DNA from 2 places in the Mangrovibacter sp. MFB070 genome. Region 1 is predicted to be linked to the other one. Evidence: predicted binding sites of a transcription regulator. Region 1 holds the regulator's gene; the other holds the start of a gene.
What was found. The regulator sigma-54, encoded in region 1, starts transcription at its own class of promoters, with help from an activator protein. The targets are predictions, from matches to a motif close to GTTGGCACANNTTTCGCTNT.

Region 1 (4,427 bases):
CCAGTCTGAATATACCCGTTATCGGTTTGCACAGGGTGGCGATATTTATCTCTCTCATCCCTGAGAGGCACCCTGATGGCCTTCACCAGCAACCTATTACGTTGCTAACTGGCATATAAAGCCAGTGACGTCTACGGTGTTGGCCTGCTGCACTCCAAATTTTTATGGGTATCTTGTGGTGTTATTGCATGATTACTGCGCCTGAATCAGGCTCCTGCATTTCCTGCATCAGTAATAATGTTAAATAACTCTTCATCCGTTTGCGCCATACGGAGCTGACGGCAAATAGTTTTGTCAGCCAGTTTTTTGGCGACCAGCGACAATGTATGTAAGTGTGTTTTAGTTTGGTCTGCCGGAACCAGCAAAGCGAACAAGAGATCAACTGGCTGGTTATCAATGGCATCGAAAGGTATGGGTGTTTCCAGACGGATAAATACACCTACGGCACGTAATGTGTCTTCTTCCAGTTTACCGTGCGGGATAGCGATACCATTGCCAATACCGGTACTTCCCATGCGCTCACGGGTTAGTACAGCATCAAAAACCGCTTGTGACGGAAGGCCTAACTGCTTAGCCGCCAGTTCACTGACGATTTCCAGAGCACGTTTTTTGCTCTGACAATGCACGTTATTACGCGTACATTCCTGGTTCAGGACAGCGCTGAGTTGCAGCGCGGAATCATTATTCATCATAGCTCCACCTGGCACCCTCTGTGCCAGCGGCCCGCTATCCTGCGATAACGGGCCGCTGAGATTCAGGGAAATACCTGGGTCATCAATGCTGTTTCAGTTTATCTTTGTGTTTGGTTAACTGACGGGCGAGTTTATCTATCAAACCGTCAATTGCGGCATACATATCCTGGCCTTCGGCACTGGCATGCAACTCACCGCCATTTACATGAAGCGTTGCATCCGCTGTTTGAGTGACTTTTTCCACTTTCAACACAATATAGACCTGGTTGATCCTTTCGAAATACTGCTCCAGTTTGGCGAACTTTGTGTTGACGAATTCGCGCATAGCTTCAGTAATCTCGACATTCTGTCCTGTGATATTGAGTTGCATATTGTCTTCCTTATCGGTTAAGTCAAACCAATTGTTTACGCTGGTTCGACGGCGGTATGGATAAAGACTCGCGGTATTTTGCGACAGTGCGCCGCGCCACCATGATACCTTGATCAGATAACATAGAAGTCAGTTTACTATCACTAAGTGGTTTTGCCGGGTTTTCTGCGGCAATCAACTTCTTCACCAGCGCACGAATAGCCGTGGAAGAGGCTTCGCCCCCACCTTCGGTGTTCACATGGCTGGAGAAGAAATATTTCAGCTCAAAAATGCCCCGTGGGCTGTGCAGGTATTTTTGCGTGGTAACGCGCGAAATCGTTGATTCGTGCATTTCCACCGCCTGAGCAATATCTGCCAGCACCATTGGCTTCATGTATTCTTCGCCATTTTCGAAAAAAGCCTGTTGTTGCTCAACAATACACTGGCTGACTTTGAGCAGTGTTTCATTGCGGCTTTCCAGACTTTTGATTAACCATTTCGCTTCCTGCAAATTACTGCGGATGAACTGGCTGTCACTGTCATTACGCGAATTGTTGCACATAGAGGCGTAATGCTGGTTGATGGACAAGCGGGGAATACTGTCGGAATTCAGTTCGACTGTCCAGCGCCCTTTATGTTTGCGAACCAACACATCCGGAATAACGTATTCAGGCTCAGTGGTGTGAATGGACTGGCCAGGGCGAGGGTCAAGAGACAGGATCAGCACCATCGCATCTTTCAGCACATCTTCTTTAAGACGCGTGACTTTCATCAGTGTGCGGAAGTCATGGTTTGCCAGAAGATCGAGATGCCCGTTGATTATCTGCCGGGCTTCTTCAATAAAAGGTGTTTCACGGGAGAACTGTGAAAGCTGGATAAGCAAACAATCACGTAAATCACGGGCAGCAACCCCCACAGGATCAAATCGCTGTACTCGCTTGAGTACGGCCTCAATTTCATCCAGTGTGATGGTTTCGTCGCCCATGCTTTCCAGAATATCTTCAACGGGAACGGTGAGATAACCTGTTTCATCTACGGCATCGACAATCGATGTGGCAATTGCCCTGTCAGTATCAGAAAACGGAGTCAGCTCCACTTGCCACATCAGGTAATCCTGCAATGTTTGAGTCGTCTCACCCTGATAAACAGGTAGTTCATCATCAATGTAATCTGCCCCGGTTCCTGATGGTGTCCCGGCGGTATAGATTTCATCCCAGCTCGCATCCAGAGGCAGCTCTTCAGGCATGTCTTTTTGCTCAAGCGCTTCCCGGGTATCCAGCGATTCACTATCCTGGGCATCCTGAGTTTCCACTTCTTCATGAAAATCGGTTTGCTCAAGCAGCGGATTATTTTCCAGCGCTTGCTGGAGTTCTTGCTGCAGTTCCAGCGTAGACAGTTGCAACAGGCGAATGGCCTGTTGTAGCTGAGGCGTCATGGCAAGCTGTTGACTAAGCTTTAGTTGCAAACCTTGCTTCATATTCAGAGCATACTTCCTCAGGTCAATACGTTAATAATACCTGCCCTGGCAAAAAGAAAAACTCTCCTGATAAAGTGAAACGGTGACAGTGATAACGAATAGCGAACAAACCTGATACGAGGTGTCCTCACTCTTTTTTACATCCTGTCACGCTTACCCTATCAGAGTCTGAACTCTTCCCCAAGATATACCCGCTTCACATGCTCGTCTTCGAGAATTTCGCCTGGTGTACCATGGGCAATAAGGTGACCCTGGCTGACGATATAAGCCCGTTCACAAACCGCCAGTGTTTCGCGCACGTTGTGGTCGGTAATCAATACGCCCAGACCGCTGTCACGCAGATGTTCGATAATACGTTTTATGTCGATAACCGAGATGGGGTCAACCCCTGCGAAGGGTTCATCCAGCAGAATGAACTTCGGATTAGCAGCCAGTGCTCGCGCAATCTCTACACGACGGCGTTCACCACCTGACAGAGATTGCCCGAGGCTGTCGCGCAGATGTTCGATGTGAAACTCCTCCATCAACTCATTTGCCCGATCAACACGTTGTTCGCTGGAGAGGTCATCGCGAATTTGTAACACCGCCATCAGGTTATCGTACACGCTGAGACGCCGGAAAATAGATGCTTCCTGCGGCAGATAGCCAATCCCTCTGCGGGCACGGGCATGAAGCGGTAACAGGCTGATGTCTTCATCGTCAATGGTGATATTACCGGCGTCGCGTGGAACAATACCCACTACCATGTAAAACGTGGTGGTTTTCCCCGCACCGTTAGGCCCCAGCAGGCCAACGATTTCGCCAGAGTTCACAGTTAAACTGACATCTTCGACGACCCGACGCCCTTTATAGGCCTTCGCCAGGTTTTTCGCTGTAAGTGTTGCCATACTGAATTAGTTACTCTTTTTAGGGGCAGTTGCCTGGTCTTTCTTGTCCTGAAGTTGGGACGGAACCAGAACGGTCGTCACGCGTTTACCTTTGTCGCTAAACGCCTGCATTTTCTGTTCTTTCACCAGATAGGTAATTTTATCGCCAGTGATATTACTATCAAGTTGCTCCAGATAAGCTTTGCCAGTCAGAACGACAAAATCATTTTGCAGTTCATAATGCATGTGGCTGGCATGGCCTTTAACCGGCTTGCCGTTATCCTGCATTTGATAGAATGTGGCCGGGTTACCATAGCCATCAATCACTTCTTTACCTTTTTCGCCGCCAGGGCGTGTCACAACGACTTTGTCCGCGTTGATCTTGATGCTTCCCTGGGTGACAACAACATTACCGGTAAAGGTGACGATGTTACCCTGCATATCCAGAGACTGCTGATCTGATTCGATATGGATAGGCTGATCCGTATCGCCAGTTAACGCAAATGCCGGAAGGCTGGCGGCAAACAATGCACCGGCTACCAGAACGTTAAGGCTGAGTTTGTTTATTTTGAATTTCATAGGAAGTTCTAACCTTTTCAATCAGCTTGGCCGTTTTACTGCGTAAGTTGCCGCGCATTTTCAAACCACTGGAATTAAATGTGGTGCCATATAGCGTCACCAGATCATCGGAGGCAACATCCTGAGTTATCAGGTTTACCTGAGCGTTATCGGTGGTGATTTTTCGTAACTGTGAGTCAGGCGTCAGTGCATCCAACTCAACATGCCCGTAGAGATAAAGCATCCGATCATTGGTCAGTTTTGCTTTGTCTGCCCGGATAGACCAGGTCGCGACTTTGTTTGTATCGTATGAAGTCACTACGGGGTCAGTAAACCAGGTCAGCTCTTGATCTGAATAGTATTCAACATGTTTTGCTATCAGGCGATAATTGAGCGCACCTTCTGGATTATATACAACCGTATCGGAGTGCTCACTCTGATAAGTTGGCTCGTTGTTATTGACCTGTACTTGCGAATTATTGTCG
Region 2 (4,427 bases), on a different contig from region 1:
TGCACAACCTGAGGCAATGGGGTTCAGGGCACACACTGATTATCAGTGCTCACCGTTTATCTGCGCTTACTGAAGCCAGTGAAATACTGGTTCTTCAACAAGGGAATGTGGTGCAACGTGGCCGCCACCCTGAACTGGCGAACCAGCAGGGCTGGTATCGTGATATGTACCGTTACCAGCAACTGGAAGCTGCGCTGGATGAAGAAGATGACACCGGGGAGCAGGCCCATGCGTAATCCATCTCAACCTGCATTATGGCCGACGCTAAAACGTCTCCTGGCTTATGGCTCTCCCTGGCGTAAATCTATTGTCAAAGCGGTGATTATGCTGTGGGTGGCTTCAGCGGCGGAAGTGAGCGGCCCGGCCTTAATCAGTTATTTTATTGACCACCTGGTTGCAGAAAAACAGCTACCGCTGGCGATGGTCTGTGGGCTGGCTGCTGCTTATATTCTGCTACAGGGGCTGGCCGCATTGCTGCATTACACGCAGGCCTTGTTGTTTAACGAAGCGGCCGTGGGGGTTGTGCAGCAATTGCGCACTGATGTTATGGATGCAGCGTTGCGCCAGCCAGTGAGTGCATTTGACACCCAGCCTGTTGGTCAACTTATCTCCCGTGTGACAAACGATACCGAAGTTATTCGCGATTTGTATGTCACGGTGGTGGCGACTGTATTGCGCAGTGCTGCGTTAATTGGCGCGATGCTGGTGGCGATGTTCTCGCTAAACTGGCGTATGGCGCTGGTAGCTATTGTTATTTTCCCTGCCGTGCTGGTGGTTATGCTGGTTTACCAACGCCTGAGTACGCCCATTGTCCGGCGGGTGCGCAGTTACCTCGCGGATATCAACGACGGCTTTAATGAAGCGGTTAATGGCATGGGCGTTATCCAGCAATTTCGCCAGCAGATGCGCTTTGGTAAAAAGCTGGCGGATGCCAGTGAAGCGCACTATGACGCGCGCATGCAAACTCTGAAGCTGGAAGGTTTTCTGCTCCGCCCTTTGTTGAGCCTGTTTTCAGCCCTTATTCTATGCGGCCTGCTGTTCCAGTTCGGCTATGCCGGTAATGGCGCAATTGAAGTTGGGGTGTTGTACGCCTTTATCAGCTATCTGGGGCGGCTGAATGAGCCTTTAATTCAGTTAACAACCCAGCAGTCGATGCTGCAACAGGCGGTTGTGGCCGGGGAGCGCGTGTTTGAGTTAATGGACTGCCAGCAGCAGCGTTATGGCTCAGATAACCAACCACTGGCGTCCGGGCGCATTGATGTTTCTGAACTCTCTTTTGCTTACCGTGATGGCCAGTATGTGCTGCGTGATATTAACCTGCAGGCACCGGCGAAAAGCTTTATCGCTTTGGTAGGGCATACCGGGAGCGGCAAGAGCACACTGGCAAATTTATTGATGGGTTATTACCCGTTGTCACAGGGGGAGATTCGCCTCGATGGCCGCCCGTTAGAGAGCCTGAGCCATAGTGTCCTGCGCAAAGGTGTGGCGATGGTGCAGCAAGACCCGGTGGTGATGGCCGAATCGCTATATATGAATGTGACACTGGGGCGGGATATCAGTGAAGAGCGTGTCTGGCAGGCGCTGGAAACCGTGCAACTGGCTGAGCTTGTGCGCTCAATGCCTGACGGTATCCATACCCAATTAGGTGAGCAGGGCAATACGTTGTCGGTTGGGCAAAAACAACTGCTGGCGCTGGCCCGGGTGCTGGTTGATACCCCGGAAATACTTATTCTGGATGAAGCGACTGCTAATATTGATTCCGGTACCGAGCAGGCAATAGGGCATGCGCTCAGTGCGCTACGCCAGCGAACCACTTTGGTCGTGATTGCGCACCGGCTCTCCACTATTACTCAGGCTGATACCATTCTGGTGCTGCACCGTGGGCAGGCGGTTGAGAGTGGCAGGCACGAGGCACTCCTGGCGAAACGTGGCCGGTACTGGCAAATGTATCAGTTACAGTTGGCTGGCGAAGAATTAGCCTCCAGCGGCTACGAAGAGTCCGCTGTTATGTGATGCACCATTATCTGGCGAACATTTAACCCATTGCACTAATGGTGCAGTGGTTTTTATAAAAACGCACCAAAAAGGTGCGTTTTTGTTTTTCAGGAATGTTCCTGGCGACAACATTGTTTCCGGTCTTTTCAGTTAACCCGCCTCTCACCTCGTTAAGACGCTGAAAGTTGCTGATTTATACTTTTGGCACGTTGATTGCTTAATAATCCCTGTTCGCTGCGGCACTTACCGATTTCTTACTGGAGGGGATTTATGAAGCTGGTTACCGTGGTAATTAAACCATTCAAACTGGAAGACGTCCGTGAAGCGCTTTCATCTATTGGCATTCAAGGGCTGACAGTGACTGAAGTAAAAGGCTTTGGTCGCCAGAAAGGGCACGCCGAGTTGTACCGCGGAGCAGAATACAGCGTTAACTTTCTCCCAAAAGTGAAAATTGACGTAGCCATTGCTGACGATCAACTCGACGAAGTTATTGATGTAATTAGTAAAGCTGCCTACACAGGCAAAATTGGCGACGGCAAAATTTTCGTTGCTGAATTACAACGTGTTATTCGTATTCGTACGGGCGAAGCCGACGAAGCGGCCCTCTGATTCCTGGCAATGGTGAAAGGGATGGATAAAATGAGTAAATTTGGCATTAAACTTGGCCTCGGGGCGCTGGCATTGTTGCCATCACTTGCAATGGCTGCACCAGCAGTAGCTGATAAAGCAGATAACGCTTTTATGATGATTTGCACCGCACTGGTGCTGTTCATGTCGATTCCTGGGATTGCACTGTTTTACGGTGGCCTGATTCGTTCCAAGAACGTGCTGTCTATGCTGACTCAGGTTTCTGTAACTTTCGCACTGGTATGCGTGCTGTGGGTGGTTTATGGCTATACCCTGGCATTCAGCACTGGTAACAATTTCTTCGGTAGCTTTGACTGGACCATGCTGAAAGGCATCAAAATTACCGATCTGATGGGTACTTTCTATCAGTACATCCACGTTTCCTTCCAGGGCTCCTTCGCGTGTATCACCGTTGGCCTGATTGTTGGTGCGTTGGCTGAACGTATCCGTTTCTCTGCAGTATTGATCTTCGTTGCTGTGTGGATGACCCTGTCTTATGTGCCGATTGCGCATATGGTATGGGGTGGCGGTCTGCTGGCAAGCCACGGTGCGCTGGATTTCGCAGGCGGTACAGTGGTGCATATCAACGCAGCTGTTGCAGGCCTGGTTGGTGCCTACATGATGGGCAAACGCGTTGGCTTCGGCAAAGAAGCGTTCAAACCGCATAACCTGCCAATGGTCTTCACTGGTACAGCGATTCTGTATGTTGGCTGGTTCGGCTTCAACGCCGGTTCTGCAAGTGCAGCGAATGAAATCGCTGGCCTGGCTTTCCTGAACACCGTTGTTGCAACGGGTGCTGCTATCCTTGCCTGGGTATTCGGCGAGTGGGCGATTCGCGGTAAACCGTCTCTGCTGGGCTCTTGCTCCGGTGCTATCGCGGGTCTGGTTGCGGTAACGCCTGCTTGTGGTTACATCGGTGTTGGCGGCGCGCTTATTGTTGGTATCGCTGCGGGTATCGCTGGCCTGTGGGGCGTAACTGCACTGAAACGCTGGTTGCGTGTTGATGACCCGTGTGATGTGTTCGGCGTTCACGGTGTTTGCGGTATCGTAGGTTGTATCCTGACTGGTATCTTCGCATCCTCTTCACTGGGTGGTGTTGGTTTCGCAGAAGGTGTCACTATGGGTCATCAGCTGATGGTTCAGCTGGAAAGCGTGCTGATTACCATTGTCTGGTCTGGCGTTGTTGCCTTCATTGGTTACAAAATTGCCGATATGACTGTTGGCCTGCGTGTTCCGGAAGATCAGGAACGTGAAGGTCTGGATGTTAACAGCCACGGTGAAAATGCTTACAACGCATAATCCCGCTGGTTGCTGAGTGCCTGGTGTAATAGCCAGGCATAAAAAAGAGAGACTTGTGTCTCTCTTTTTTGCTTTTAGATAAATAGCGTGGGTTAACCCCGCTGGCGCATAACGCCTTCCTGCACTGTTGAAGCCACCAAAACCCCATCCTGCGTATAGAACTCGCCGCGTACAAAACCTCTGGCACTGGATGCTGATGTGCTTTCCACGCTGTAGAGCAACCACTCGTTAAGGCTGAAAGGGCGGTGGAACCACATAGAGTGATCAATAGTGGCAACCTGCATTCCGTGCTCCAGAAACCCTATTCCGTGTGGCTGCAACGCGGTGGGCAGAAAGTTAAAGTCAGACGCATAACCCAGTAAGTACTGGTGAATGCGTAAATCATCCGGCATTGTGCCATTCGCCCGCATCCAGACCTGGCGTTCAGGTTTATCCACATGGCCTTTCAGAGGGTTATGGAACACTACCGGGCGGATCTCCAGCGGTTTATCGCTTAAGAATTTTTC

Region 2: the regulator sigma-54 is predicted to act here: its motif matches at 2,196-2,215, upstream of glnK (P-II family nitrogen regulator).

The regions. Positions count from the first base shown of each region.
Region 1 is NZ_JJMI01000011.1:134,373-138,799, reverse strand. It holds gene ptsN (PTS IIA-like nitrogen regulatory protein PtsN) at 207-692, opposite strand; gene hpf (ribosome hibernation promoting factor) at 775-1,062, opposite strand; gene rpoN (RNA polymerase factor sigma-54) at 1,085-2,518, opposite strand; gene lptB (LPS export ABC transporter ATP-binding protein) at 2,680-3,405, opposite strand; gene lptA (lipopolysaccharide ABC transporter substrate-binding protein LptA) at 3,412-3,963, opposite strand; gene lptC (LPS export ABC transporter periplasmic protein LptC) at 3,932-4,427, opposite strand, start outside.
Region 2 is NZ_JJMI01000025.1:428,498-432,924, reverse strand. It holds gene DT73_RS14205 (SmdA family multidrug ABC transporter permease/ATP-binding protein) at 1-236, shown strand, start outside; gene DT73_RS14200 (SmdB family multidrug efflux ABC transporter permease/ATP-binding protein) at 229-2,013, shown strand; gene glnK (P-II family nitrogen regulator) at 2,266-2,604, shown strand; gene amtB (ammonium transporter AmtB) at 2,635-3,921, shown strand; gene tesB (acyl-CoA thioesterase II) at 4,014-4,427, opposite strand, start outside.